2 regions of the Shewanella sp. UCD-FRSSP16_17 genome follow, and region 2 is predicted to be linked to the other one. Evidence: predicted binding sites of a transcription regulator. Region 2 holds the regulator's gene; the other holds the start of a gene.

Region 1 (11,041 bases), on a different contig from region 2:
AATAAGCTGGCAAGTCCGACTGCCCTACTTTAGCGCCAACAAATGCTTCAAGCTGAGTAGGAAGATCAACATGGTTCAATTCAAGTGTTTGCTTATCGCCACTTGCACCAAATCTAAGCAATTTTACACTTGTACTCACTCTTGGATTGATTTCTGTTTCACCTTGTAACCCCTTAAAAATCGCAATGTCGGCGTGTTGCTTTGCTAAAGTATCGCCAGCTTGCTGCTCTGCTAGTAACATTGCGACTTGTTGGTGCTGCTCATCTAAACCTGGGTGAAAATAACTACGTAAACTGAATGGTGCATTGGTAGGATTGATACAGCGAACTGACATTTGAATTAAACTACGTAGGCCTAACTCCTGGTGCAAGCGGCGACAATCATTGAGCACAGGAACGATATCGGCAGAATTGACATAAATAATCCCTGTTTTTGCTAAATTAACTTTAGCTTGCTCTGCAGTAAAACACCGTGGAATGTCTAACGCCGAAATAAAAGACTCTACATGTCTTCGGTGAGGAAGAGACTGGCTGTCACCATGTAAAATAATCGTTTGGCCTTTGCGCGCGATGGTTTTAGCGGCTAATAATAACCATGGTAATTGCTCTCGCTTTCCAGCATATACTGGCCAATCTATGTCCGCATTAAGGTCTTGCCATTCTTTGCCAACAAGCTGTTTTAGCCCAGAAGCAACGCCTGCAAGCTCTTCAACTGACTCTCCTCTGACTCGCATTAGCATCATTGCAGCTGCCATTTGAGCAGATGATAGCTCCCCATTAGCGAAAGCCCTAATGAGATGAGATGCTTCGGCAAAGTTTAAACTTCGGCTACCTTTCACGCCTTTGCCTAATGCTTTAACCAGCTTGCGGTTATCAAAGTCATCAGCATCAAGCTGTGTTTTTGAATGTTGTTCAACCATTGACGACCTCGGCCATTGATGTCGCACTGACATCAGCAAGTAAAGCAGCTAGCTCTTGCCCAACAGCAACCACTTCACCAATAATAATCAGTGTCGGGCCAGAGTCTTTAATTGTTTCAGCTTGTTCTGCCATCGTTGAGACATTGGCGTAAGTCACTAATTGATTGGGTCTGCCGCCATTTGTGATAAAAGCAACGGGTAAATCAGCTGGCGCATCAACAGCGAGTAGCCCAGATGAAATAGCCTTGGCCTGCTCTTTACCCATATAAAATACCAGTGTCGACTCAGCTGCGAGTAATGCTTTCCAATGTGTTGGGGCTTGGTCAAACTTAGTTCCCGTCACTAAAGTCACTGAACGTGCGGTTCCTCGAAAAGTAAGCGGGATACCTGTATTCGATGCGCAACCTAATGCCGCTGTTACTCCCGGTGTAAATCGGCTTATCAGGCCATTTTTTGCTAAAAATAGCGACTCTTCAGCACCGCGACCAAAGATATGCGGATCGCCCCCTTTTAGACGAACAACTTTTTTTCCTTGAAAGGCTAATTTGGCCAACAAGGAGTTAATATCATCTTGCTTATAACTAGGTTGGCCACAACGTTTTCCGACAAAGTGTCGTTCACAATCAACTGAAACGAGAGATAAAATATCACTGCTTACTAGGCTGTCGTAAACTAATGCGTCAGCTTGAGAAATAATTCTAGCGGCTTTAATGGTCAACAAATCAAGTTGGCCACAACCTGCGCCAACAATCTCAACCTCACCAGCAACTAACTCGCTGCTAGTAACTTTAGAAGGATTACTCCCAGCAACACTATGGTTCACTAATTGACTGATTGAATGACTCATCACGCCACCTCCTCTTGAGTTGATTTAGATTGTTTTTTATTTTTTACTGCCACAGTCTCTATAGCCATATCTTCAAGACCAAGTAGCCAAATATCACTTGCACATTGCACCACTTCACTATGGCAACTGCCGCATTGCTTGCCACAACCCAATTCTGACTGTGTCTGTTCAAGCGCTTGTTCAAAATCACCTTGGCTCAATATCGCTTCATTACCACTTGTTCGATGAGCAAACACCAAATTATCTAACGCTTGCAGCATCGAATCCTGAATTTTGGCCTCTGTGACACCAGTACATGCACAAATAAGCGGACTGTTACCAGCTTTAATCAGTTGATGTAATCGGTTCATTAGCCCTGTATCTACTGTTTCACCGATAAGAAGATGCATCGGCTCAAGGGCGACTTCAACTTGCTGCTTACTTAGCAATTTAAGCGACACTAATTGGCCCTGATTCATATTGCACTGCACATGAATAACTTGCTTATTCAGTAAGCTCACCGTCCATTTTAAAGAGTAACTAGTAGACTGAAAATTAAAGCCTTTTTCCGCATCATCAAAAGCGATGTGATAACACTCACCCGCTGACAAACTTTGCTGAACATTCCAACATGTGCCGGTAAATAACGGGTCATGCTCGCCAAAGATAATCCCTTGTAATGCCAGCTCTACTTTAGTAACGGTTGTTGCTTGGCATTTAAAGCCAGGTTGCTTCGATATTGGGTCTAACTGACTATTTAGTGTTTGATTCACTCCTTTACCAAGGGAGAACTGCGAAGACCAATGCATTGACATGAAAGCCATATCGGGAGATTGATTGTCGTCGGCAACAACCCTTGCCGTAGCTTGAACACTCGATGTACTCTGTTCGCAACTTACTTGAGCACGTTCAGCATCAGGCGTTGCAAAACACACTAAATCACCATCATTTAACTCAAGCTGTTGAATTTTGATTGGATGTAACGCGACAAATGGTTCAGGAATACTCGCCCTAAGGCTGGCAATGTGGCCAGTGCGAGTCATGGTATGCCACTGATCTCGATTGCGGCCACTATTGAGCAATACTTGATGTTGACCGACACTCAACTCTGACTTGAGCGGCTGTGTTGCAATAAACTGCGCTTTAGTAGAAGGCGTTGAAAATAGCCCACCTTGATATAATCGACGCTCAGTTTGTCCAAGCATTGCGGCACTTGTTACTGGCCATTGAGTTGGCGCTAATCCGTCGTATTCAGCATCAGTTAATTCACTCATGCCAGAGATATCAAATTGTTTTTCAGGAAATTGTGCTTTTACTGCTTTTGAAAGCTGAGCAAACTCTTTAAACACAGCCGCACTATTTGAGAATGTAAATGCTGCGCTATACCCCATGCGTTTTGCAACTTCAGCAAGTGCCCACCAATCAGGTTTTGCATTGCCTTTAACGGGTATAAAGCCACGTTGACGAGTGATAACACGTTCGCTGTTAGTGACAGTGCCACACTTTTCTGACCAACCTAAAGCAGGTAATAATATGTCGGCTTGTTTTGCGGTTGCGGCATCTTGGGTGATATCTGATACCACCACAAATGGGCAAGCATCAAGTGCCTGCTGTACTTTTGCAGTGTTCGGTAATGAAACTAACGGGTTTGTTCCCATGATCCATACGGCTTTAATTTTGCCATCAGCCATCGCATCAAATAATTCAACTGCAGTTAACCCTTTATCTTTAGCAATGGATTCGGTTTGCCATACATCTGCTAATAACTGTCGTTCAGGAGCAGAGAATCCCATATGGCAAGCAAGCTGTGTGGCAAGTCCACCGACTTCTCGCCCGCCCATCGCATTAGGCTGACCAGTTAAAGAAAAGAAACCACAGCCAACTTTACCAATATGACCAAGCGCGAGATGGCAATTGATGATTGCATTCGTCGAATCGGTACCTGAAGTAGACTGATTCACTCCCTGACAACTGGCAGTAATGACTTTCTCATGGGCAATAAATAACTGATAAAATTGGGTTAATTCGCTTACCGTTAAGCCTAAAGACGATGCAAGCTGGTCAGTTTTAACAAGATCAGTTTGTGAAGATAGGGTGTGAAGTACATCATCAAAACCTTCTGTGTGCTCATCAATGTACGTCTTATCTTGAGCCTCATTTTCAGAAATAAATTGCAATAAACCATTAAACAACAGACTGTCAGTGCCAGGCGTAATTTGTAAATGAAAATCTGCTTGAGCCGAAGTGGCCGTTTTAGCTGGGTCAACCACAATGATTTTTGTACCAGATTGCTCGCGCGCTTTAATCATTCGTTGAAATAAAACAGGGTGAGTCCAAGCGCTATTCGCCCCAACTAACACAATAACATCCGCTTGCTCAAAATCGTCATAACAGCCCGGCACAACATCTTCACCAAAGGCACGCATATGCCCACTCACTGCAGATGACATACATAAACGTGAATTGGTATCTACATTGGCTGTACCAATAAAGCCTTTAGCAAGCTTGTTTGCAACGTAATAGTCTTCAGTTAGCAACTGACCTGATAAATAAAAAGCCACAGAGTCTGGCCCGAACTCAGCAATTGTCTTTGTAAAAGTGTCTGCAATTGTTGTTAACGCCACATCCCAGTCAATTGGCTTACCTGACTTACGTTTGGGATAACGCAGTGTATTAGGCTGAACCAAGCTTTCTAGTAACCGTTCGCCTTTAGCACATAACTGTCCTTTATTAGCTGGATGTTGCAGATCACCCTCAAGGTTATACATGGGTGCACTTGCTTTTGAGTTTTTCTGCTCATCGTTAACATGCGGCGTTACCTCTGCAAGAGGCGAAACACTAACACCACAGCCTACTCCACAATAAGCACAACTTGTTTGGATACTAGACCGGATATGAGACATGCAACTTCCTTTTACTGACAAAATTCTATGTCAATAACATCGCAAAAGTTGTGCCAATAGCCAAAGTGATGATTTTAAAGATGTTTTAAATTTGAGGGTAAGGTTTCAATCAAAAACTGTTCTAGATAAGTGCATTATTTTGCACCAATTAAGCGCAAACCATTGAAAACACAGCAATTTAAATACCTCTTTAGGGGTAGTTTAATTATAAGTCACTGAACATGCAGTGGGTTTTTGATATACAAATATCAGTCAATTTAAGGCGCTTGAATCAAAGCAAAAAAAAGCACCGTCATTAACGGTGCTTTATTCATCAGTTGTTACACAGTTCAACTAGCTCAATTACTGAGCAGAACGACCATCATCATGACAACTATCACAAGTTGGTACGTCACCCACATTCATATCATGTGGCGCGTGACAATCGGCACACATTAACATGCCGTCATGCGGTGCATGATTATCATCCATTTCAGCTAATGTGCCATGACAGCTTTGACACTGTTCAAACTCATACTCACCATCAGCAGATGGTTCACCATCAGCGTGACAGCTTTCACAGCCACCCATTTCGGCATGGAAATCAGCTAAGTTTTCATCTGACGCAAACGCGTTTGTTGACAATGTCAGTACAGCTAAAGCTGCTGCAAACAAAGCCACAAGAATTTTATTGCTCACTATAATACCCTCCATTTGTGATAATAAAGAAAACGATCATCAATTAGCTTTCTTAGTTATCGGTTATCAGCACGACATTTTGACTCAATATTTTGGCTCAATACTTTGACTCTACAATAAACTTAGCTAACACTGCTTAATTTAGCAACAGTAAATACAACTACCCAAGCCTAACATTGAACCTTCTCCCTTAACATGCGTCACGCGATGTAACCACAAGATTAAAGTGGTCATCATTCTACTCGCACAATTTCAAAAAGAAAGTATTAAAAAAGGAGCCCTTGGGCTCCTTTTCGCAATCTTATTAATGTATTAGCTGTTTTTAAGTGCGCTAATGCGTTTGTCTAACGGCGGGTGACTCATTAAGAATTCAGCCATTGAACGCTTACCATTAATACCTAATGCAGCCATTTGTGCTGGCATTGCACCTGTTTCTGGCCCTGTTTTTAAACGCTCTAATGCAGCAATCATTTTATGCTTACCTGCAAGTTTAGCTGCGCCTTCGTCGGCTTTAAATTCACGAATACGTGAGAAGTAAGCCACAATCATTGACGCTAAAATACCGAATAGCATGTCCATGACAAAAACTACGGCCATGTACGCAAACATACCTAAACCTTCACCATCTTCGCTGTTATTAGCAACGACGTTGTTAACAATGCCAGCAACAACACGAGCGGCAAAAATAACGAAGGTATTAACAACACCTTGAATTAAGGTCAATGTCACCATGTCGCCATTGGCAACGTGGCTAACTTCGTGCGCTAATACGCCTTCAATTTCGTCTTGAGTCATACCATAAAGTAGACCAGAACTCACCGCGACCAATGCATTGTCTTTACTTGGACCTGTGGCAAAAGCATTCATTTCTGGTGATTGGTAAATCGCCACTTCTGGCATTTTGATACCCGCTTGCTCAGCTTGACGGGCAACGGTTTCAACTAACCAACGTTCAGTGTTATCACGTGGTGTTGTAATGACTTCACACCCCATGGTCTTTTTAGCCATCCACTTAGAAATCGCTAAACTGATGAATGCACCACCAAAACCGAACATGGCAGCAAAAATTAATAACCCGCTCATGCTTGAGGTACTCACCCCAAGTAACGACATCACAATCGAAGCAACTAGCAAAATTGCTAAGTTGGTGCCAATCAATAACATAATACGTAACATTACAACTCCTATCTGGCACTAACGCCGCTTAAAACTTTCTAATAACGTACAACCATGTCTTCATGCATGATTGTTTAAATCTTTTGCCAATTCTACTTTTTACATTGAGTGTATGGCGATAGCTCAATGCATAATGACATAATATGTCCTATTAGGTTATTTTCAAGGTGTCATCGAAAAAAATGACATAAAATGACAAGTTCTTGAAAATATCACATCAAGCCTAATCTCAGCTGAATGGTCTTCGTTAAATTATGACTTAATCGCTATCAGAGATAAGAAGAGCGCAAAGTCTAGGTAGATAAGATTAATCCAAGCTTAAATTTATCCTCCATTAATCATTTTCCATCCACTTAGGTTATGGTTTGTAATTAATCTTTGTTAATATCCAATAAATATAAGAATAACTAGCGATTAATTAAACAGTTAAGGAAATCGAAATGGCCGTAAATGCATTAATGCTCAGCAGTTCACGTGAAGGCAATACTCCCTATTTAGCCCATGCCATTGAGTTCATCAAACCGCTTACTACTCACGCAAAAAAATGGGTGTTTATTCCCTACGCAGGCGTGAGTGTCGATTATGATAAATACCTTGCAATGGTCACCGAAGGTTTAGCCCCACTGAATATTGAAGTCAGTAGCATTCATCAATACAGTGACCCAAAACAAGCGATAAAAGATGCAGATGGAATTTTAGTTGGCGGCGGTAATACTTTCCAATTATTAAACGAGTTATACCGTTACGATTTGGTGCATTTATTAAATGAGCAAGTGAGCAATGGTAAGCCATATATCGGCTGGAGTGCTGGCTCAAATATTACAGGGCTGAGTATTCGCACCACAAATGATATGCCAATTGTAGAGCCTGCTTCATTTACTGGCTTAAAACTGTTGCCATTTCAACTAAACCCGCACTACACCAACTATCAAGCACCTGGTCATAACGGTGAAACTCGAGCGCAGCGATTACTTGAATTTACGATTGTCGATCCTATTACGCCAGTTATTGGTATTCAGGAAGGTACAGCCCTTTGGCGTCAAGGTGATACTCTCTCACTTGTCGGTGAAAAAGACGCATATTTATTCCATGGTAAAGAACAAGAGGTCGTCATTCCTGTTGGCAGTGATTTAAGCCATTACTTGGATTAATCCCTCATTAATACTGGGTAGGTTCTGCATAAAACCTTGCGATTGAATCATACCTAACCAAAAAAGCCTTAAATTCATATTGAATCTAAGGCTTTTTAACGCTTTTAACCGCTAAGTTAACTCAGCGATTTAGAAAGTATAATTGACTTTAAGACTGAAATAACGGCCCGGTTGCGTGTAATTATCTTCTGTCACACCTAAATTAGACATTAAAAATTTAGATTGGCCAGCCACATCAGCGTAATCAATGTACTCAGTGTCAAATACGTTGAATACCCCGCCACGTAATGTCCAATTATCACTTAGCATGACATTAGCCGTGATATCAAATACTGCGTAACCAGCTGTATTGTAAACTTCGTTAAAGCCCATATCTGGCATGCCCGGAATTGGAGGGAAGATATCTAAGTCAGTTGTTCTGTCCATGTTATCAGCAAAACGAACCGTCAACCCAAAATCCACTTCCTTATTAGCAAGGTAAGTGTAGTAATTCATCCCAACATTACCTTTGAGCGGACTAACTGAATTTAAATAATCACCGTTTTGATCTTCACCATGGGTATAAGCAATGTTACCCCATAGTTCAATTTCATTTGTAAACCAGTGGCTAAATGACGCTTCAGCACCGTATAAAGTCACTTCATCGTAGTTGATATATTGATACTCAAGTGACTGAGGTAGTGCGCAGCCGAAAATACCGCCACACCCAACAAATTCCCAATCAATATAGTCTTTGGCTTGAGTGTAGAATGTGGTCAATTCGTAACGTGTATCACCATGATGACCACGAACCCCTATCTCAACAGTATGGCTTGATTCTGACTCTAAATCGTAGTTTGCTTGAATCAATACAGGGAATGGCATTTTGCCATCTTTAACCTCAAGCTCACCCCATTTTTGATCAGGTGTTGGCATTTTATAACCGTACGCATACTGAGCGTATACGTTGACGTTATCGGTCATATGGTACACAAGACCTAACTTAGGTGACCAAAAGCCATCGCTCATCTCTTCAAAATCTGCAGGATCACGACCAGCATCTTCAGCTTGTTGTTGATCAGGTGTATTGCTGAAGTAATCGTAACGCAAACCTAAAATGGCATTTAACTTACCATCGTAAAAAGTAATATCATCTTGAATGAAAGCACCAACTCGTAAGCTTTTAGTATCTGCAAATGAGAAGGTATCCGTATCAGATGGCGACCAGCTACCATTGTCATCAATCACTTGATAATCACGAGGGCGGCTCATTTCTGATTGTTCAACATCGAGGCCATAAATAATATTGTGATCGTGACCCGTTAGCGATAATGATTTAGCAAACGTACTTGCAAATCCAACACGGTACTCATCAAATTGGTAATCTCTTTTCTCGGTAATGTCACGAATACCGCCTTGGGCGCCATCATAATAATCACGTTTTTCAGTTTGATCAGTTTTACCGTAATACAAAACAAAATCGACACTATCGTGGATACCACGGTCTTTAGTCGAACGAAGACGCAAAGAGGTATTTAACGCCTGTGTTTGACGGTCGTAGTCAATTGAACTTAAGTTATCTAAGCTGTTTTCCCAGCGATCTAATTGCTGGTTCATGTAATCCACGGTTAACTGTAAGTTAGTGTCATCATTGAAGTGATATTTGCTTTTTACGATAAAGCTATCAGTGACAAGATCACTATCAGGCAAAGTACCATCGTAGTTTTGCTGCTCTTCACCTTCACGGCGTTGATACGTTACTAAGTTATCAAAATTTCCTGCAGAAAATGCACTAGTAAAACCCGCAGTGTACTCATCATTCATACCTGTGTAACCAGCATTCGCCGAGAAGTAGTAATCTTCACCACGTAAATAGTCATCAGCATCTTTAGTGGTCATCACAAGAACACCACCTAATGCATCTGAGCCATACATCGTTGATGCAGCTGCTTTTAATACTTCAACTTGTTTTAAGCCTTCGACTTCTGTCAGGCCACGACCTGTACCTTCAGCACCTGGGCCTAATGGTGATGCGTATTGATTATTTACACGAACACCATCTTTAACCATCATCACACGGTTTCCGCCGATACCGCGAATAGTCACTGAGCTAGGTTTGCCTGCACCACCTTTAACATCAACAGCGGCTTCATTTTTGAACAGCGTTGCGAAATCTGAACTCATGTTGCGGGCAATAGCTTCTTCATCAATTACAACAACTGAGCCAGCAACTTGATCTAATGTTTGCTCAACACGTGAGCCAGAGATAACAATCACTTCATGGAAGTTAGAGATAGATTGTTTAATGTCTTCTTTAGATACAACTTCATCGGTATCTGCCATAACCTGAGGGGATAATGCAGCAGCAATTGCAGCACTAATTAATTTAACTGAAAGTGGTTTCATCAACGCTATCCTTAATTAAAACTTAATAGGAATTAATCTCATCTCGAATTGCGCAGGAGTCTACCATGAAGTATTTTTCACATAGCGATCTCGATCCCAATATCCATTTATCGTGAATAAACTCATTGAGAATTTTCGCTTATGTTTCATTGATGTAAAAACTTTTCAGAATAATATTTACCAATATGAGTCAAAGCTAATTTAAAAAATAACATTTGTCACTTTTTGCATCTAACATCAGTCGTCAAAGCAACACCATCTAAGTTAAGCTTTGGGTTTACATGCCTTTAATAGCCATGAATGTTGACTCAATAATGGTGATTGAAGAGGACTAAAGTCACTTTCAGTAAAATATGGAGTGAAATATGGAATGAGTACGTTGGCTCGCCAATATAATAGCGAAAGTATGACTCTGTATTTACTAGCATAAAACAGGTTTAGACAATGCTTACCTAAACCTGCTTTAGCAAGCATTAATCAGCGTTTTCTTGGTCAGTGATCTGGGCTAACTCTTCTTGAGTTAATACTCCTCCGCCAAGCGAGCGGTAAAGCGTAATCAGCGATAATAAGCGATCACGCTTAACTTGGCTTAAGGTTAACTCAGCACTAAATAAACTGCGCTGTGCATCCATCAAGTCCAAAGAACTTGAAACTCCATTTCGATAACGCAAAGTGGCTAAGCGAGTGTACTCTTTTGACGCTTCAACCAATTCTTGCTGTGCTTCAATCGCTAACTCTGAACGGCGAAAACTATTCATAGCGTCATTGACCTCAAAGTAAGCTTTGAGCACTGTGCTTCGATAATTTAAGTGTGCTTGATTAAATGCTTCTTGTGAGATGTCATATTGCGCAGCGATACGACCGGCATTAAATATAGGCGCAGTAATGCCACCAAGTAATGACCAAGTAACACCTTGGCTATCAAATATACTGCTAAGATCATCGGTTTCAGTGCCATAACTGCCTGTTATAGTAAATTGTGGAAAAAAGGCAGTTTTCGCCA
Region 2 (21,529 bases):
TCAGCCAAGTGATGGCGCAAATTTTAAACCTACCCGATCTTAAAGGTGTACTAGTAACAGGGGTTGATCCTAATGGCCCTGCAGCTAAAGCGACTTTAAAACCACGCGACGTCATTATTCAATACGCAGAAGAAAGCGTTCCTGGTGTTGAAATGCTCATGGATAGAATCGCGGAAACACCACCAGGCAATAAGGTTAACATTACCATTATCCGTGAAGGCAAGCCGATTGAACTGCCTGTGATTATTGGCGAAAAGTTACCAGAAAATAGCTAATAAAAAGACACTTAATTCAATTAAATAAAAAACCGCTCAATGAGCGGTTTTTTATGGGTATAGTCTTTAGCTTATTAAAAGCCTAATCACGTTAGTCTATTCAGAGACACGTACGACTTCGCCGCCTAGCCCTTTGAACTTTTCTTCAATATGTTCATAACCACGGTCAAGGTGGTAAATACGATCAACTGTAGTAATCCCATCAGCCATTAAACCTGCAATCACTAAGCTGGCAGATGCACGTAAATCAGTCGCCATCACTTGAGCACCATTCATGCGCTCAATACCTTTAATGATACAAGTATTACCTTCAAGTTCCATTTCTGCGCCCATACGGCTCAGTTCAGGTACATGCATAAAACGATTTTCAAAAATCGTTTCAGTCACATGACTCGTTCCTTCAGCTAAAGCATTTAACACACAAAACTGAGCTTGCATATCGGTTGGGAATGCAGGATAAGGAGCCGTTTTTATATTCACGGCCTTTGGACGTTTGCCTTTCATATCCAGCTCAATCCAATCTTCACCTGTAGTGATTTCTGCCCCCGCATCTTCTAACTTAGCAAGTACAGCTTCAAGCGAAGAGGGATCGGCACTGACACAACGCACGCTACCACGAGTCACTGCAGCAGCAACAAGAAATGAACCTGTCTCAATACGATCAGGCATGACACGGTGCTCACACCCTGAAAGACGCTCAACACCTTCAATTTTTAATGTAGCAGTACCGACACCCGAAATTTTAGCTCCCATCGCTATCAAACAATGCGCTAAATCATTAATTTCAGGCTCTCGCGCAGCATTTTCAATAATGGTTTCACCATCAGCTAATGCTGCAGCCATCAATAAGTTTTCGGTTGCCCCAACGCTCACCATATCCATAAAGATATGCGCACCTTTTAAGCGACCATCGACACGAGCTTTAATGTAGCCTTCTTTTACTTCAATCTTAGCGCCCATTTGCTCTAAGCCTTGTAAATGAAGGTTCACTGGACGAGCACCAATAGCACAGCCGCCAGGCAGTGACACATCTGCAGTACCAAAACGTGCCAGCAACGGCCCTAAAATTAGGATCGAAGCGCGCATGGTTTTGACTAAATCGTAAGGTGCACAAAACTCATTAAGCTTTGCAGCTGAGATGCAGTATTTACTGTTACCTAAATCTGTGACTTCTGCGCCCAAGCATCGTAGTAATTTAAACGTGGTATTTACATCGCGTAAACTTGGTACGTTAGAGACGATAAAGTCAGTTTCAGCAAGCACGCCAGCAAATAGAATCGGCAATGCCGCATTTTTAGCACCAGAAATAGTGACATCTCCAGAAAGTGGCTTACTGGCTTTAATTGTTAATTTATCCACACTGACTCTCTAATTACATATTAAATAATTTTTCACGCTTCCACTGTGTCGGCGTAAATGTTTTGATGGTCAGCGCATGTAATTCACCACTAGCAATATGGTCATTTAATGGTGCATAAATCGTTTGCTGCTGCTTTACTTTGCTCATGCCATCAAAACATTCGCCAACGGCAACAACTTTATAATGACTTCCATCTGAAGTGACATGCACTTCATCAATCGTTAGTGCTTCTGTTAAAATCTGCTCGATTACTTTGCAATCCATGAAATTGGTTACCTTAAATTCAATGCTAGTTTTCTAGAAAAAAGGATTCTAAATCATATAACTCAATGAGTCTTTTTAGATGTTTACTCGGATGTGCCAATCTCCTTGGCTGAGTGGTGCTTTTACTGCTTTTACCTAAACTAACCAGCTCAAGTAAAAAAGCGACGCCTGCGCTGTCGGCATACTCTAAAGCAGACAAGTCTAACACCTGAGTCGAATCAGTAAACAACTCTTGTCGTTTTGGCCATAAATCGATGACCTCTATTTGCCTTAGTTGCCCTTTAATTTCACAAATGTCACCTTGCTGTAAAAACTCAATCACGCAGCATTTTCCTTATCCTGTTTGTAATTGATTTCTTGCTGGGTCTTCTCTTTAAGCATCTCAATCACTGAATCAACCCCTTTTTGGCGAATAAGGTTGGTGATTTCTGACTGTTTAGATGCCAGCAAACTGACCCCTTCAGCGACTAAATCGAATGCTTTCCAACTGTCATCTTTTAGGCGTCTAGCCTTAAACATCACCTTAATTGGCGGACGACCGTCTTCAATGATTTGCACATTTACATCAACAAACTTTTCATTTTCGAATTCACTAGCTGGAGAAAATTGCACTTTTTGTCCAGTATATTCGGTGAACGCTTGCGCATAAGTCGCAACCAGATACCCTTCAAATGCATCAACAAAACGCTCTCGTTGCTCTGGTGTGGTGTCACGTAAATACTGCCCCATAACTTTATAAGCGGCATACTTATAATCCACATAAGGCATTAACTCTTCGCGCACAATGACTTTCAAATGACTCAAATCAGCATCAATGAGCGCCTTATCAGCATCAAAACGTTCAAAGGTTTTACTGGATACTTGCTGGACTAATTTAAAAGGGTCATGGGTGTCGATCACTTCGCTAGCCTGTACTGGAAAAATGATGACCGCGAATAAGACACAAACACGCCATAAACGTATGAAAAATTGGCTCATGATACTCTCCTATTAATCCTTCGAAGAAACGCTATACAGAAGTTGCCCAATTAAATCTTCTAATATTAATGCTGAACGAGTGTCATGGACTCTATCGCCATCCGCTAGCATCTCTATATCATCATCCATAAAACCTGGAGTTAAGCCTAAGAATTGTTCCCCAAGTAACCCCGAGGTTAAAATTGATAAGCTACTGGTTTCAGGGAATTGATCATATTGCTTGTCCATCGTTAACGTTACCACGGGCACAAGTTTTTTAGTGTCTAAAGTTATATTTGTCACGCGGCCAACGACAACTCCGCCAACTTTAACTGGCGAGCGTACTTTTAACCCGCCAATATTGTTGAACTCTGCCTTTAGAGTATAGGTAGCTTGATTGGGTTTTAGTTCTACGTTGGCAACATTGAATACCAAAATACAAAATGCCAGCAGCCCAGCGAGCAAAAATACGCCTACGAATAATTCTACTTTCCTTGTCAACATACGCTTCAACCACTTAATTTATGAACGTTAAAAATATGACTACTGACCAAACATGATTGCAGTCAGCAAGAAATCTAATGCGAGTACGACCAAACTTGCTTGCACCACGGTCGAGGTAGTGGCTTTGCTTATCCCTTCAGGGTTTGGCGTGACTTCATACCCGCGATATAAAGAAATCCATGTCACAACCACACCGAAGAAGGTACTTTTAATCAAGCAATTTACAATATCCTGACGCCACTCAACCGACGCTTGAAGAATTGACCAAAAAGACCCGCTATCAATGCCTTTCCATTCTACCCCCACCAAATGACCACCCAATATTCCAACAAGGCAAAACATCATGGTTAATAATGGCACTGAAATCACTCCAGCCCAAAAGCGAGGTGCGATAACTTGCTTTAACGGATCAACGGCCATCATTTCAAGACTAGACAATTGCTCGGTAGATTTCATTAATCCAATTTCAGCTGTCAATGCTGAACCCGCTCGACCTGCAAATAAAAGAGCTGTGACCACTGGGCCAAGTTCACGCAATAAACTCAAGGCAACCATAGGCCCTAGGCTTTCAACAGTACCAAAATCAGCAAGTACGGTATAACCTTGAAGCGCTAACACCATACCTATGAATAGACCTGATACGACGATAATCACCATTGAGCGCACACCAAGCACATAAATTTGCTTGAGCAGTAAAGGAAGCCCTTTTTGCAACCTAGGTAAATGGGCAATTGCCCCCCACAGCATAAGACCAGCTCGCCCTAAACCAGCGATAAAATCTAATGCGTAGCGACCGATGTTTTCAATGCGGTTAATCACTCCCATTGAGCATCTCCTGTTGGTAATCTTCGGCAGGAAAATGAAATGGCACAGGGCCGTCAGGATTACCTTTGATAAATTGCTCAATTTGACGATTATCAGAAGCACGTAATTCTTCAGGAGTTCCTGAAGCAATGACTTTTTTCTCCGCGATGACGTAAACATAATCGGCAATACTCAGCACGGCGTCCACATCATGAGAGACCACCACTGAAGTTAAATTTAAGGTATCTGATAATTCGCTTATCAATTTCACCAGCATACCCATGGAAATAGGATCTTGGCCTGCAAATGGTTCATCATACAAAATCATTTCAGGTTCTAGTGCAATTGCCCGCGCCAACGCTGCCCTTCTCTGCATTCCACCAGACAGTTCATTAGGGTGCATCTTTGCTGCGCCTCGAAGTCCAACCGCTTGTAGCTTCATTAACACAATTTTACGAATAAGCTCTTCAGGTAAGCCTGAATGCTCTCGCAGGGCAAATGCGACGTTATCGAATACATTCATATCGGTAAATAACGCACCACTTTGAAAAAGCATGCTCATTCGTTTCCGTAATTCGAATAATTGCGGACGTGTTAATTGATGAACATTTTCACCACTAAAAAGTACCTCACCACTGTTAGGCGTTAACTGGCCACCAATCAATTTGAGTAAGGTTGTTTTTCCGATGCCACTCGGGCCCATAATCGCTGTCACCTTCCCTTTGGGAATGCTCAAGCAAATATCATCAAAAATAACACGTGATCCACGATTGAACCCCATGTGGCGAACTTCGACCAATGGCATTGCTGAATCTAATAATTTGGAATCGGATATTGAAGAAATAATAGCCTTCCTGGCGCATGTGGTGTAGAGCTGAATTGTACGAAATTGTGTAAGAACCTACAACAAATCAATCACCATGAGTTACAATCCACAACAATTATCGCATCAGCTCATATTTTTGTTAAAATCCTGCACAAATATCGCTATTAACACACGTTTTGGAACCACATGCTTTTTAATATTTTAATGCTAATCGCTGGATTAGGCGTATTAGTTTGGAGCGCAGATCGCTTCGTATATGGCGCAGCCGCTTTCGCTAGAAACCTTGGCCTACCTCCAATGCTGATTGGATTAACCATTGTGGCCATGGGAAGTTCTGCTCCTGAAATGTTTGTGGCTGCAACAGCGTCGATGGAAGGGATGAGCAATACTGCCGTTGGAAATGTTCTAGGTTCAAATGTTGCTAACATCACCTTAATTCTTGGTATTACAGCACTATTAGGTGCTATATCAGTTAGCTCACAAACCCTTAAACGTGAAATTCCGTTAATGTTAGCGGCAACTGTGTTAGCCGGATACCTCATTCATGACGGTATGCTAACCCGATTTGAAGGCACAGTGCTTTTGGTCGCTTTCTTCTCGTTAATGGGTTATTTCATCTGGCAAGCACTGAGAAATAAGCAAATAGATCCATTATCTGACGAATCTGATGCAGAGATCCCTAAAAATGTACCTACATTACATGCTATTATCTGGATTATTGTTGGCATGGTTTTGCTACCGCTTTCTGCTGACTGGATGGTAACCGGCGCGGTAGGCATTGCAAAGACATTTGGGTTATCAGATTTAGTCATTGGTTTAACCATTATTGCAGTGGGAACAAGCTTGCCTGAATTAGCAGCATGCGTAGCTGGCGTATTAAAAAAAGAAGATGATCTCGCAATTGGTAACATTGTGGGTTCGAATCTGTTTAATATCCTAGCGGTACTTGCTATACCAGGATTGATTGCCCCAGGGGAAATAGATGCCAATGCTGCTGGCCGTGATTTTTACATGACACTTGGTACCAGTGCAGCCCTTGCTGTGCTCGTATTATCAAGTGGAGCGAAGAAACAATTAACTCGCTGGCATGGCGCCATATTATTAGTCGTCTTTATTGCGTACCAGATTGTCTTATTTCAATCTCAATAACGGGGCATAAAGATGGGTCACTCACCATTGTTAAAGACTCATTAGCATTGGAAAAAAACGAGAAACATATGATAAATCAAACACAGTTGCGTCAATGGGGTCGTCAAGTCATTGATATTGAAAAAACAGCGTTAGATAACTTATATCAGTACGTTGATTCAGATGCCTTTGGCCAAGCTTGTGAACTAATTTTGCAGTGCAAAGGTAAAGTGATTGTCATGGGCATGGGTAAATCAGGCCACATTGGCAATAAGATTTCAGCCACCTTGGCCAGCACAGGAACGCCTGCATTTTTTGTTCACCCAGGTGAAGCAAGCCATGGTGACCTAGGTGCACTGGCTAAAAATGATATTATCTTAGCAATTTCTAACTCTGGTGAGTCGAGTGAAATTTTAACCTTGCTACCCGTTATTCAGCGCATGGGTGTTCCAGTGATTGCGATCACGGGTAAGCCTGAATCTAACATGGCGCGATTATCTAAACTGCATCTTTGCATTGAAGTACCAGAAGAAGCTTGTCCATTAGGATTGGCGCCTACTTCAAGCACTACCGCAACCTTGGTAATGGGAGATGCCCTAGCCGTCGCATTATTGCAAGCCAGAGGCTTTACTCGTGATGATTTTGCATTATCACACCCAGGTGGATCATTAGGACGTAAACTCTTACTTAAAGTATCAGACGTCATGCATCAAGGAAGCGATGTTCCGCAAGTTAATAGCCAGGTTTGCATCACTGAGTCACTATACGAAATATCCAATAAAGGACTAGGCATGACTGCCGTTATTGATGATAACCAACAGTTAGTCGGTATCTTCACCGATGGTGATTTACGCCGAGTGATTGATGCCGAAGTCAATTTACGCACCACGCCAATCTCACAAGTGATGACCCCTAATTGCATTACCATCAGAGCTGATATTTTAGCAGCACAGGCCTTACAAGTGATGGATGAAAAAAGTATCAACGGCTTAATTGTTGTTGATGAAAATCAACGCCCAATTGGCGCACTTAATATGCTTGATATGGTAAAAGCAGGAGTCATTTAATATGTCGAATAGTCAAGTTCATCAAGGATTATATGGCCCTGTATCAGACGATATTTGGCAACGCGCTAAAAAAATCAAACTCCTGATCTGTGATGTTGATGGGGTCTTTTCTGACGGGCGTATATATTTAAGTAACGCAGGCGAAGAGTTGAAAGCTTTCCATACCCGTGATGGTTACGGTATTCGATCGATTTTAACTAGCGGTATCAGTGTTGCCGTTATCACAGGCCGAAAGTCTGCCATTGTCGAAAATCGAATGACGGCGCTAGGTGTTAGCCATATCTATCAAGGGGTAGACGATAAGCTCACACCATTTAAAGAGTTACTCAGTATTTATAATGTAACGCCAGATGAAGTTGCCTATATCGGTGATGACATGGTTGATTTACCCGTTATGAAAGAAGTGGGCTTAGCTGTTTGCGTAGCAGATGGTCACCCATACGTAAAACAACATTGCCAAATGATCACTCGCATTAATGGCGGTAACGGCGCTTTACGTGAGTTAACTGATTTACTGCTTGTTAGCCAAGACAAATTCGAAACAGCCCACGGAATGAGTATATGAGCCGTACCACCCTCGCTATTCTCGGCTTCTTTGGTGCAGCATTAGTTTTATACTGGCAAGTGCAAGTGAAGCGTAGTCAAATGGAAGCCAATAAGCTTCCCGATCCCGCGCGTCCAGAATTCATCGCTAATGACTTACGAAGCACAGAATTTAACGAGCAAGGATTAGTACAAAGCCGGGTGTCAGCAAAACACATGGAACACTTTCAGCAAACCAATGAAACCCTATTCACTGAGCCTGTATACCTTATCTATCCAGAAAACGGCGAAGCTGAGTGGCAATTAACCGCTGAATTAGGCAAGCTTAATAAAGAAACTGGTAAAGTGGTGCTAGAAAAAAATGTTATTATTGATGCAATAAACATCAATGAACCAGTACAATCGCTAACCACAAGTATGCTTGCGTTAGATTTAAATACCATGATCATGACGTCTGATCGACAGATTAATGTCTCAGGACAAGATTTTAAAATACAAGGCTTAGGCCTTTATGCTGATTTAAATGCCGAAGAGTTAGAGCTTTTAAGTCAGGTAGAAGGAACATATGAAGCAAAGTAAAACACTGACATTTTCACTCAATAAGCTTATGAAAACAGACTTTATTAGAAAAAGTATTCTGGGTATGAGCCTAATGGGATTGAGCTTAGTGACAGTCACCGGCGTTCATGCCAAAGAAGGTGATTTACAACAAGAGCTTAAAGTTGCTGCCGTCAGCCAAAAAGCAGATATTAAAAACAACCAAGTGATTTTCTTCGGCCCAGTGAATGTGACGCAAGGCACCATTAATATTAATGCCGATCAATTACGTGCATTCAGTGAAGAATCGGGTGGCAAAAAAACCATGATTGCGACAGGTAATCCAGCCACATTCTCACAAGAACTCGATGATGGCCGTATCGGTACCGCAAGTGCAAACGAAATAAAATATGAGCTTTCGACCAGTATTTTAACCTTAAAAGGCAATGCAAAACTTGACCAAGCAGGCAGTCAGGTTACTGGCAATCTCATTAGCTATAATATTGATAAACAGCAACTGATCGCTGAAAGCACAGGTGAAGGAAAAGACAGAGTTATCACAATTTTTCAGCCAGAAAATTACCCTGACTTGAATAAAGAAAACGAAGAACTTGATAACTCAGACGAAGCGCCGTTAGAAAATAATGATTCGCTTGATAACCCAGATGCTGATACGACTGACAATGCATCTAACAATGTAACTGAGAATCAAACAGTGACTCCTGAGGCAAATGCTGTTGAAACTAACACTGATGCCCTCCTTGAATCAGTCACCCCTCAAGAATCTGATATTCAAAACTCAACCAATGCAGACATAACGACCCCTGCGGCAGAGCAAAAGCAATAATGACACAAATTACCTTAACAGCTGAGAACTTAGCAAAAAGCTATAAAAGCCGCCAAGTTGTCAAAAACGTTAGCCTAACCGTTAAAACGGGTCAGATTGTTGGTCTTTTAGGGCCAAATGGTGCAGGTAAAACCACAACCTTTTATATGGTTGTTGGCTTAGTCAAAAGCGATAAAGGTCGTATTTTGATTGATTCTGACGACTTGACTGCAGACCCAATGCATTTACGTGCTCGTAAAGGTATTGGTTACTTACCTCAAGAAGCCAGTATTTTTAGAAAACTCACTGTGCACGATAACATCATGGCAGTGCTGCAAACCCGTAAAACCTTATCGAGTGAGCAACGAATCGAAGAGTTAGAGCACTTATTAGAAGAGTTCAATATTACCCATATTCGTGACAGCCAAGGTATGGCTCTATCAGGTGGTGAACGTCGACGTGTAGAAATAGCACGCGCTTTAGCCGCCAATCCTAAGTTTATTTTATTAGATGAACCATTTGCGGGTGTTGATCCTATCTCTGTGATAGATATTAAGAAAATTATTCAACAACTAAAAAATCGTGGTCTTGGCGTATTGATTACCGACCATAATGTCCGTGAAACACTTGATGTATGTGAGCGTGCGTATATTGTCAGCCACGGAGATTTAATTGCTGAAGGTACGCCTGCTGAGATCTTAGACAATCAGCAAGTCAGGTCAGTATACTTAGGTGAGCAATTCAAGCTATAGTTAGCATTCTTTAGTGTACAAGCATGGCATTTTCGCGGCCAACCAGTCCCACTTTTTAGCGTTATACACTAGACTCAAAACGTAACGCTAATTTTTGGCAAAGTAGAACCCAAGTTCGGTTAAAGTCTAGCTAACACTTACAAAAGTGCTAGACCCATAACATTGTAGTCGCGATGATGAAATTCAATTAGGGATAAGCGGTAAATGAAAGCCTCACTCCAACTTAAAATGGGTCAACACCTGACAATGACCCCGCAGTTGCAACAAGCCATTCGCTTATTGCAACTTTCCTCTTTGGAGCTACAGCAAGAAATTCAGCAAGCACTTGACTCAAATCCTCTTCTTGAGCTTGAGGATGAGTTTGCCAAAGCAAAAGAACCAGTCAAAGACAATGCTCAGCAAACTGACACCGATTTTAGCGATAACAGCCAAGTCAGCGTAGAAAAAGACACCTCATCAGTCGATACCACAGAGTCACTTACGAAAGAGTCCATGCCTGAAGACTTACCAATGGATACCACTTGGGATGAAGTCTACACCGCCTCTCCTAACTCAGGTTCTGGCGCTGTAAGCCGTGATGACGATATGCCATTTCAAGGTGAAACGACTGAAGGTTTGTACGAACATTTAGAATGGCAAAAAAACTTAACCCCATTTTCTGAAAATGACCTCGCCATTGCGACAGCCATCATCGACGCAATTGATGATAGAGGTTACTTAACCCAATCAACAGAAGATATTCTCGATGCACTCGGTCTTGAGGATATTGAACTTGATGAGGTTGAAGCCGTATTAAAGCGTGTACAACATTTTGATCCAGTGGGTGTCGCTGCAAGAAATTTAAGCGAATGTTTGATGATTCAATTGGGACAATACCCAAGCGAAATCCCTTGCATAGAAAATGTAAAATTACTGATATCTGAACACCTAGATTTAATAGCAGGCCGTGATTTCAGATTACTAATGCGTAAAACCAAGCTTAAAGAAGATGATTTACGCGAAGCGATTCAATTTATCCAAACACTGAACCCTCGCCCAGGGTTACAAATTACTCCAATCAAAGATGAGTACGTCATCCCAGATGTCACAGTGTTTAAAAAGAATGGCCGTTGGGTCGTTGAATTAAACCCAGATAATATGCCTAAAATAGGCGTAAATCAGCAATATGCGGCCATGGCAAAAGGCTCAGCCAATCAAGCTGACAGCCAATTCATTCGCGGTCACTTACAAGAAGCCAAATGGTTTATTAAAAGTATTGAAAGCCGCAATGAAACCCTGTTAAAAGTGGCAAATTGTATTGTTCAATTCCAGCAAGGTTTCTTTGAGTTCGGCGAAGAAGCCATGAAGCCTATGGTATTAAATGATATTGCCGAAGCGGTAGAGATGCATGAATCGACCATCTCACGGGTTACAACTCAAAAATATATGCACACCCCTCGCGGCCTTTTTGAACTAAAATACTTCTTCTCTAGCCACGTAAGTACCGATGATGGCGGAGAGTGTTCTTCTACAGCAATCAGAGCCTTTATCAAAAAGCTGGTCGCCGCAGAAAACCAGAAAAAGCCACTTAGCGATAGTAAAATGGCGACGCTACTGGCAGAACAAGGGATCAATGTTGCTCGGCGTACGATCGCCAAATATCGTGAAGCAATGCTCATCCCTCCCTCAAACCAACGCAAAAGCTTATAAGCCTTTGTTATTGGAGGATGATCTATGCAAATTAACCTGACTGGACACCATATCGAAATTACTCAATCTTTACGTGAGTATGTGCAAACTAAGTTTTCAAAGCTTGAACGTCACTTCGAACAGATCAATAATGTTCACGTTGTGCTCAATGTACAAAAGTTACAACAGATTGCCGAAGCTAAATTGCACCTCAAAGGAGGTGAAGTTTTTGCCGTATCTCAAAACGCAGATATGTATGTCGCAATTGACGCCCTGATAGACAAATTAGACCGTCAGGTAATTAAACACAAAGAGAAGTTAATTAAACACTAACGATGGAACTTCGCACCATCCTGCAGCCGGCGTGCACTACCTGTGCCACTCCGGGCAGTAAGAAAAAGGTACTGGAACTTATCAGCAATTTAATGGCTGACCAGTACCCTACTCTATCTTCACAAGCTATTTTCGAAAGTTTAATAGCACGTGAAAAAATGGGTAGCACAGGTATCGGCAATGGCATTGCGATTCCACATGGGCGTTTAGACGACATTGAATCGCCGATCGCTATTTTGATCAAATGTGAAGAAGCTATCGACTTTGATGCTATTGATAAGAAGCCAGTAGACATTTTATTTGCCTTATTGGTTCCTTCTGAGCAATGTCAGCAACACTTAAGCACGTTATCAAGTATGGCTGAGAAATTAAGCGATAAACTCATCCTTAAAAGACTTCGAAAGAGTCATGACGCTACAGAACTGTATCAGGTTATTACTGCATGAAACTTGTCATCGTATCAGGACGATCGGGCTCAGGTAAGTCAGTTGCTTTAAGAGTGTTAGAGGATTTAGGTTATTACTGTGTTGATAACCTGCCTCTCCCACTGATTGGCAGCCTACTAGAGCAGCTAAAAGGAAATAACGAACTTGTCGCCATCAGTGTTGATGTGCGTAATATCGAAGAGCAAGGCAAAGTATTAGAGCAGCAAATCGCTTTGTTGTCCGACGATACCACGATCATTAGTTTATTTTTAAATGCCAATGATCAAGTACTGCTTAAACGATACAGTGAAACACGTCGATTACACCCGCTGTCAAAAAATCAAATCTCATTACAAGAAGCGATTCAACTTGAAGGTCGATTGCTCGAGCCAATCGCCAAAATGGTTGATCACTACATCGACACATCTCAGCTGAATATTTACGATTTGAGCGATCAAGTCCGACAAATTCTTATGGGCAGTGTTGATAAAGAATTAGTCATTCACTTTGAATCATTTGGATTCAAGCACGGTATGCCTACTGAAGCCGACTTTATGTTTGATGTCCGCTTTTTGCCAAACCCACATTGGGAGCCAGAGTTAAGACCATTAACGGGTCTTGATCAACCAGTACAAGAATTCTTAGGCAGACAACCCCTAGTCAATAAGTTCATCTGGCAGATTGAGAATTTATTTGATACTTGGATGCCGCACCTTGAGCGCAATAATCGCAGTTACCTTACCATCGCGATTGGCTGCACAGGTGGACAGCATCGCTCGGTTTATATTGCAGATCAACTCACACAGCGCTTCAGTAACAGTAAACACCAAGTTAGCGCTCGTCACCGAGAGCTAAACCTGTGACGATGAATATCTCCAGAGAAATCACCATCAGTAATAAACTTGGGCTTCATGCTCGAGCGGCAACAAAATTAGCTATATTGGCTACGGAATTTAAAGCCAGCATTACCTTGATTCAAGGTGACAAACAAGCCAGCGCTGCGAGTGTGTTAGGGTTGTTAATGCTAGAAAGTGGTATAGGGAAAGTGATTACTGTTCAGGCTGAAGGCCCTGATGCGCAGCAAGCACTAGATGCGGTTTGCCAACTGATTAACGACAAATTTGACGAAGAAAGCTAATCCTTTTATATGATTTAACGCTTTCAGGCCAACTCGTTGCTAGTTATCACTTACTAGCAAAACATTGAAATTTACGACTTTAAACCGCTAACAGCCATGCTTTATTAACCTCATATCCTACTCGGGAATACGCTTAAACTAAGCTTTTGCGCTGCTCAAAGCGCATTAAAACAATCAACGGCAAATTATCAACAACAAACAGTGATAGTTAACTATAATAATCTCATGACCCACACCATAACCTGCTTATTTTTTATACAGCAATCAACGCCATATTAGAAACTGCTTCTCCCTTTACACACTGTTAAGTTAATATTAGCAATCGAATTTTTGAGGAGTGGCGAATGAGTATCGAAGTGATAGATAGCGAACTTACAGAACAGCGCCTAAATCAGCTCACCCAAGCACTTGGTAGTGGTATGTTTGTGCATGTGCGCAATATGCTGCATGATATGGCCGCTTCTGATGTCGCCCTCATTCTTGAGTCATCTCCCCCTAAAACACGCCAAGTTTTGTGGCAACTTATCGACCAAGAGCAAGCCGGTGAAATTCTTGAAGAACTCGGTGAAGAGTTAAAAGATTCGCTTATCAGTGGCATGACACCTGAAAAAGTTGCGCAAGCCACATCAGGAATGGACACCGATGACCTGGCTTATATTTTACGTAGCTTGCCAGATGCAGTGTATAAGAAAGTACTGCAATCGATGAGTAGCCAAGACCGTCACCGAGTTGAACAAGCGTTATCCTACCCTGAAGATACTGCCGGCAGTATCATGAATACCGATACCGTGACTTTGCGTCCTGACGTGAATATTGATGTGGTACTGCGTTACTTACGCCAACGAGGCAATTTACCCGATACGACAGATACACTCTATGTGGTCGACAAAAACGACCATGTACTTGGCGGGGTCCGTTTAGCCGATCTATTAACCTGTAACCCTAGCGAAACGATCCGCAGCATCATGGATCCGGAGCTTGAAAGTATCCCTGTTGATATGCCAGATAATGAAGTGGCACAGTTATTCGAACGTCATGACTGGATTTCAGCCCCTGTCGTTGATGAACAGCAGAAGTTATTAGGCCGTATTACCATTGATGACGTCGTCGATGTTATCCGTGAAGATGCCGAGCACTCCATGATGGGGATGGCGGGGATGGATGATGACGAGGACACATTCGGTCCCGTCATGAAAAGTACCTTCCGACGTTCTTTGTGGTTAACAATCAATTTATTTGCCGCTTTACTTGCTGCCTCTGTCAGTAACATGTTTGAAGGTACCCTTGAGCAGTTTGCCACTATTGCCATTTTAATGACCATTGTTCCGAGCATGGGCGGCGTTGCAGGTAACCAGACATTAGCTTTGGTCATTCGTGGTATTGCCCTTGGGCATATTGGTCAAAGTAACTCTCGCTGGTTAATAGGCAAAGAGTTAGCCATTGGTTTCCTTAACGGCATCATGTGGTCAGTGTTGGTATTTTTTGCCGTTTGGCTGTGGAAAGACGATATGGCCTTAGGTGGTTTGATTGGTGGCGCCATGCTAATCAATATGACTGTTGCAGGTCTTGCAGGCGCCAGTATCCCACTCTTACTGAAAAAGTTGAACATCGATCCTGCATTAGCAGGTGGTATGGTGCTTACCACAGTAACCGACGTCATCGGCCTATTTGCCTTTTTAGGTTTAGCGACGATCTTCTTAATGTAGTCGATACCCGACCTTCGCATCTCACTAAATCCATGCCAAACGGCATGGATTTTTTAATCCTTCTAAATCATAAACGACTCACTGTAACACTCCTCATTCATACTGATTAAGTGATAATGGTTTACCGTTAATGTCACTAGAAATGACGCTCAAAAAGTCTGGTAAATTAAATTTACCAATAAATCACCACTTTGCACCAAAATGGATAATTTGCACCAATGTAACACAACGCATTTTTTAGAGTTAACACACTAAAAAACTAACCAACTGTTAATTAACGATAAAATATTTATTTCAAAATTGGCACGACTATTCCATATAGATATATACCACCTTAGAGGTAGATGCATTTTTGACCAATTTATGACTCGATTAGAGATGTAATACAGGGAGTTAAGTATGAATTATCTAAGAATTTTCATTGAAAACTGTCAATATCAGTGGCACTTCTTCCATCACCTTGGATTGAGCAGCTGGGATATTGATAATAATCATTAATCTAAAAAACCTCTTAATTTTATGAAGGTTCGTGGTTAACAAAATTGAGTAGTAGGAACAATGATGACGACACTAAATCGAATATATCCAGATGAATTACAGCAACAAGTAATCAAGGAAGTAAAAGACAATAATCGATTAATTTCAGATGTTGCCAAGCAATATAATGTGTCAGCAAAAACCATTTACCAATGGGTGAAGAAAAGAAAACAACCTCTAAAATCAGTGAGCAAACAACAAGATTTAGCCACTGAAATTGCAACTGAAATAGCAAATTTGCAGAAAAGGCTATTTCAACTGAATCAAGAATTAGTGTCTGTAAAAGGACATTAAATTCAACGTTTCGGAAAGAAAAATGACTTTAGCATTCGTCCCCATCGGAAGCTAAACAATCGCAGTGATTTTTCTTTCCAATTTTATTTTCAAACATTGAGCGCTAACAACTCATCGTTTGAAGGCAGTTCCGACAAGAAAGGATGCGTTATTTTCGTCCCCCAGCGAAAATCTCTCTCCCCCACCTCTCTTGTCAATTTTATACCGTGGCTTAGCCTAACGCTTAGCGTTACAAGAGTAAGGTTAAGAATAGGCAGCCACAGCCTGCAAGTCAGGTAAAAGTTTCAAGATAATGATTGCTGTTTAACTCCCCGTAGACAGCAATGGCTATTTTGAAGTACGTTACAGGGTCTAATAACAATAATATGTAACGATAAAATGTCGAAAGACAATGCAAACAAAAGCCCTAATGAAATGGATTCATTAGGGCTTTTACCTTTCTAGGCGCAGTATACAGCGCTACAGCCAACGAATGAGCGACGGGCTTTAAAACAATGATTAATTATTGCTTACCTTTTTCAAGTTCAAAATAACGTTCAGTCGACCAGTCAAAATAATACTCATGACCATCCCATTCATAGTAGGTATGACCATCACGTTGTATCACTCGTGCATTGTCTGGCAACTTGCTAATCCCCTTTGCATACTCAATGCTAGTGGTTGTTCGTTTTGGCGCTTCAACTGCTGTGACTGGTTCAACATAGTTATTACGGGATTGGTTGTTCATATAACGATCACGGTAATAGCGGTCGTAATAATCGTATCGATAAGGATAACGCCAACCATTGCCCCATCTTCCTCCCCAACCATTATAGCCCCAACGGTTATACCAGCGGTTATTCCAACCACTGCTCCATCCTACGCCAATACTGGGTCCCCAATAATTGTTGTAACCGACTCCCCAGCGTACTGACGAACCTGAATAACGATCATAACGATGACTGCCAGCCGAATGGCGATGTTTAGCACCATTTTCTGTAGCAACAGCGCTCATTGAAGAAGTACGAAAAGATTCAGCCATAACATGTGAAGGCAGAATAGCCAGAGTCAGGCTTATTGATACGAATAACATCGACAATCGGTGAGGTTGACTGAATATTGCCATTTGATCGCTCCTAGGCTGAAAGATCACAAAGCCAATTAATATCAGTTTACCCTAAAAAGCCACTGAACCAATAATCTTGGCTTAACCCAATATTATATAAATGCTATAGTGCGCCCCAAAGAGCGATTATAAAAAGAGTGAATTAGCCATGAGTTTTAAGGATTTACGTAGCTTCATCGATCACCTCGAAGCCAATGGTGAATTAAAGCGTATTAGTTATCCTGTTGATCCTAATCTAGAAATGACGGAAATTGCCGATCGTGTGCTTCGTTCTGGCGGTCCTGCATTGCTTTTTGAAAATCCAACAGACAAATCTATGCCTGTTTTAGTGAACTTATTTGGCACTCCAAAACGGGTTGCCATGGCACTCGGTAAAGAGGATCCTCTCGCCCTACGTGAAGTCGGTGAGTTATTAGCATTCTTAAAAGAGCCAGAGCCGCCTAGTGGTTTTAAAGATGCGATCGCGAAAATCCCAAAATTCAAGCAAGCACTCAATATGCCGCCTAAAACGGTCCGTAATCCACCATGCCAAGAAATCGTCATCACTGGCGATGAAGTGGATCTAACCAGCTTACCTGTTCAACATTGTTGGCCTGGTGATGTTGCACCTTTGGTGACTTGGGGTTTAACCATCACTAAAGGCCCGCGCCAAAAACGCCAAAACTTAGGTATTTACCGTCAGCAGTTACTGGGTAAAAACAAATTAATTATGCGCTGGCTCGATCATCGTGGCGGCGCATTAGACTTTAAAGATTTCAAAGAAAAGCACCCAGGTGAGCGCTACCCTGTGGTCGTTGCTTTAGGCTCAGACCCTGTCACCATCTTAGGTGCGGTGACACCTGTACCTGACTCAATGAGTGAATATGCCTTTGCAGGCTTACTGCGTGGTGAACGCACTGAGGTCTGTAAAGCGATTAGCTGTGACTTAGAAGTTCCAGCCACCAGCGAGATCATTTTAGAAGGTTATATCGACCCTGAAGAAATGGCAGAAGAAGGGCCCTATGGCGACCATACTGGTTACTATAACGAGACAGACAAGTTCCCAGTTTTCACCGTTACTCACATGACACAGCGTAAAGACGCCATATATCACAGCACATACACTGGCCGTCCACCTGATGAGCCGGCAATGTTAGGCGTGGCATTAAACGAAGTCTTTGTGCCTATTTTACGCAAGCAATATCCTGAAATTATTGACTTCTACCTGCCGCCAGAAGGCTGCTCGTACCGTATGGCAGTCATTTCAATTCGTAAGCAATATGCAGGTCATGCCAAACGCGTCATGATGGGAGCTTGGTCTTTCTTACGTCAGTTCATGTATACCAAGTTCATTATTATTGTTGACGAAGACGTGAATTGTCGTGATTGGCAGGATGTCATCTGGGCTATTACCACCCGCATGGACCCAACTCGCGATACCGTCATGGTCGACAATACGCCGATTGATTATTTAGATTTCGCTTCACCTGTGGCGGGTTTAGGCTCAAAAATGGGACTGGATGCCACCAATAAATGGCCAGGCGAAACCGATAGAGAATGGGGCACTCCGATAGTGATGGATCCCAAAGTGAAAGAAAAGATTGATGATATTTGGGAAGAATTAGGTATTGATGATGCACCAACGCTATAATGGTGATCTATATCACACTAGCGCAACCTAGACCCTACATATATAAAAGAAAATAACCCTTCATAGAAAGGGCTAAAAGGATGTTAGATGAACACCATTCGCTGTAAAGTTGTTAGCGTCACCCCATTTAACGACGCCGTGTTTCAGGTCACCTTACAACCTGAAGCGGCGTTTGATTTTAAAGCAGGTCAATACTTATCTATTGTCATGGGCGAAAAAGACAAACGTCCATTCTCAATTGCTTCAGCGCCAGGTGCTGAACTAATTGAGCTACATATTGGTGCTGCTGTCTCAGAAAGCTACCCAATGCAAGTCGTTGAGCGCCTTAAAACCAATGACTACATAGATATTGAAGCTCCAGCAGGAAATGCATTTTTACGTCAAGAAAGTAACCGTCCACGTATTATGGTTGCTGGCGGTACAGGGTTTTCGTACATCAAAAGCATCATCGAGCAACAAATTGCGACAGGCCAAACCGTCGCGACTCAGTTTTATTGGGGTTGCCGCACAGAAGAAGCCATGTACTACCAAGCTATCGCGCGTCAATGGCATGAAGAGCATAACTGGTTAGAGTTTATCCCTGTGGTTGAAGAAGCCCCTGCTAATTGGAATGGTAAGCAAGCCAATTTATTAGCACAAATTAAGCAAGACTATGTCAGCTTAGTTGGCTATGACATCTACATTGCTGGCCGCTTTGATATGGTCGGTGCAGCCCGTGAAGTATTTCGTGAAATGGGTGTCGATGAAGCTCATCTCTACGGAGATGCATTCGCCTTTATTAAGTAATTAAAGGCGAATTGATAGCAAGCTATTCAACCTTCTCAAAATTGAATCCTTGCTGCCCAACAAAAAGCCGACTATCTCAGTCGGCTTTTTTGTTATTTGCGCTCGTTTACAGCATCAACTTAAGGGCTAGAATTGCACCTTCTCGTACTTAGACCAAGCGACTAAACCATCCATAAACGGTAAAATCCACACCGCAGTATCTTTGGTCTTGTGTACCCTGAAAAGCGTCATATTCGTGACTTGGATATCATCACGTCTAATTTCTCGATAAAAACGCATTGCAGATGAGGTAACGAAATCAGGTTTGATAAACTCTTTATGTTCGATATTGGTATAAAAAACATCAACATCATAGTCGCCAATCTTTTGCTGATATTGATTAAACGTCCCTCGTGTTTTCCACTTAATTGGCGTAGTTACACAGTCTTCATCAGTAATACAGGTCGTGGTATAAATTTGGCCACTGGTGTCATCTTCATAAACCAAAGACAGACTAAAATCACCCCGAATTAACTTTTCACCAGCCACAGGAAAGTACACATCAGCATGATAATGATGCTCAACAATGTTACCGACACTGTCTTGTGGAATAAGTACACGGTTGTATCGAATTCTATCTTCCATTTTCTGACTGAGTGGCACAAATTCACTCATATTCAAACCAGCAGGCTCTGGAGTTAACGTATTGATATTAATGATGCCTTCACCATTACAATCATCAAGTGTATAACCAGGACACGATGCAAAAGAGTAATGAGCTCCATTTGTTAACGCAAAAGCACTAAAGCCTTTTAAGCCTTCAACAATATTACTTTCTGGCGCGAGATGTTTTTGCCATTTGGACTTATGCACTTGGTCGGTATTATCTTTATAAAGCAAAGTTGCACTTTCCATCACACCACCGATATTCAGTTCAACTTGTTTGTCACTGCTCCACTCAGAGGTTTTTTTCAAAACTTTATGATATTCACATTGATACCAAGCTAATGTAATTAGCCCAATCACAACCATAGCGCCGGCTATTTTTACCATAACACCAACATCTAAAAACGCTGCACGCAGGGTATCGCGATCCGTTAACGACACCATTTTGACATGGCTACGTTCATTAATATGAAGTTGATAGCCACGGCGAGCGACTGCTTTTAAATGAATTTCTGAGTAAGGCTCTAACTTACGACGCAGGGTACTAATGCATTGGGTTAATGAAGTAGGCGCAACCACACGATCGGGCCAGCCTTCAGCTAATAGCTGCTCTTTAGTCCAGATCTCTTCACTATGATCGAGTAATTTTATCAGCACAGCATTTTCAGAAAACGTAAGACTGGTTTTTTCATCATTAAGATGATTAACCAGCTGCTTTGCTGAAGTATCAAGTGTTAAATATGATGTAATTTTTAGCACTGGAAGCACCTGTACTTGAGCTAATTATCTAATTTATTCCAATGATATAATATCCTAGACACTGTAAATTTTATGTGACCACATACTCAATCCAGTAAAATATTTAACTAAATAATACAGTAACTTAAACCTAATACATCTAAAGGCGCAAAATATGAAATAGTTTGTAAGCAGTCTGACTGATAAACCTCTTTAGCAATAATTAGCCCTAAAAACGTTTACGATAAAACAAGCCTAATGACAGCATCATCATCATTGCATTCCAACCCACTAAGGTAAGGTACAAGCTTAATACTGGCCATTGCACTAATGAAGATAGACCCTCTACGTGGCTTGAGTGAGGGGCAACCACCAACATCAATGCTCGGAACACATCGCTGGGGTTTAATAGAATAAGTAGCTGTAATACACCATTAGAAATACTCGTTGATTCAGCCACCATCATGGTCAGTAAAATGAGGTCATAAACTAATACAACAGCAACCCAAATAAACAATAAAATCGCAATTGCCTTAGCCTTTTCAATTACCTGCAAACTCACTGCGTAACCGACTAAAATAAAGCACATACTTAATAAAATACTGCTGACCATTAAGTGTAAAAAAGTCGATATTAGCGAGAATAACGCCACATCAGTTAATATTCCGACCAGCAATGCTG

What was found. The regulator sigma-54, encoded in region 2, starts transcription at its own class of promoters, with help from an activator protein. The targets are predictions, from matches to a motif close to GTTGGCACGNNNNTNGNNT.
Region 1: a site for sigma-54 is predicted at 4,688-4,706, ahead of A9267_RS04005 (nitrate reductase). Genes of this name have one in related genera too.

The regions. Positions count from the first base shown of each region.
Region 1 is NZ_LZFV01000001.1:939,628-950,668, forward strand. Features, by position in the region: gene A9267_RS03995 (hypothetical protein) at 1-919, opposite strand, end outside; gene cobA (uroporphyrinogen-III C-methyltransferase) at 912-1,766, opposite strand; gene A9267_RS04005 (nitrate reductase) at 1,766-4,648, opposite strand; gene cctA (tetraheme c-type cytochrome CctA) at 4,991-5,326, opposite strand; gene htpX (protease HtpX) at 5,639-6,502, opposite strand; gene pepE (dipeptidase PepE) at 6,943-7,653, shown strand; gene A9267_RS04025 (TonB-dependent hemoglobin/transferrin/lactoferrin family receptor) at 7,783-10,038, opposite strand; gene A9267_RS04030 (efflux transporter outer membrane subunit) at 10,512-11,041, opposite strand, start outside.
Region 2 is NZ_LZFV01000024.1:195,895-217,423, reverse strand. Features, by position in the region: gene degS (outer membrane-stress sensor serine endopeptidase DegS) at 1-275, shown strand, start outside; gene murA (UDP-N-acetylglucosamine 1-carboxyvinyltransferase) at 372-1,634, opposite strand; gene A9267_RS12410 (BolA family protein) at 1,648-1,899, opposite strand; gene A9267_RS12405 (STAS domain-containing protein) at 1,925-2,221, opposite strand; gene A9267_RS12400 (MlaC/ttg2D family ABC transporter substrate-binding protein) at 2,218-2,877, opposite strand; gene mlaD (outer membrane lipid asymmetry maintenance protein MlaD) at 2,890-3,360, opposite strand; gene mlaE (lipid asymmetry maintenance ABC transporter permease subunit MlaE) at 3,400-4,185, opposite strand; gene A9267_RS12385 (ATP-binding cassette domain-containing protein) at 4,172-4,969, opposite strand; gene A9267_RS12380 (calcium/sodium antiporter) at 5,177-6,139, shown strand; gene A9267_RS12375 (KpsF/GutQ family sugar-phosphate isomerase) at 6,208-7,185, shown strand; gene kdsC (3-deoxy-manno-octulosonate-8-phosphatase KdsC) at 7,187-7,750, shown strand; gene lptC (LPS export ABC transporter periplasmic protein LptC) at 7,747-8,307, shown strand; partial or broken gene lptA (lipopolysaccharide transport periplasmic protein LptA) at 8,372-8,917, shown strand; gene lptB (LPS export ABC transporter ATP-binding protein) at 9,112-9,843, shown strand; gene A9267_RS12350 (RNA polymerase factor sigma-54) at 10,048-11,532, shown strand; gene hpf (ribosome hibernation promoting factor) at 11,557-11,844, shown strand; gene ptsN (PTS IIA-like nitrogen regulatory protein PtsN) at 11,847-12,290, shown strand; gene rapZ (RNase adapter RapZ) at 12,287-13,132, shown strand; gene A9267_RS12330 (HPr family phosphocarrier protein) at 13,135-13,407, shown strand; gene mgtE (magnesium transporter) at 13,752-15,113, shown strand; gene A9267_RS12320 (transposase) at 15,675-15,944, shown strand; gene A9267_RS12315 (hypothetical protein) at 16,447-17,049, opposite strand; gene ubiD (4-hydroxy-3-polyprenylbenzoate decarboxylase) at 17,198-18,679, shown strand; gene fre (NAD(P)H-flavin reductase) at 18,767-19,465, shown strand; gene A9267_RS12300 (winged helix-turn-helix domain-containing protein) at 19,592-20,869, opposite strand; gene A9267_RS12295 (ABC transporter permease) at 21,078-21,529, opposite strand, start outside.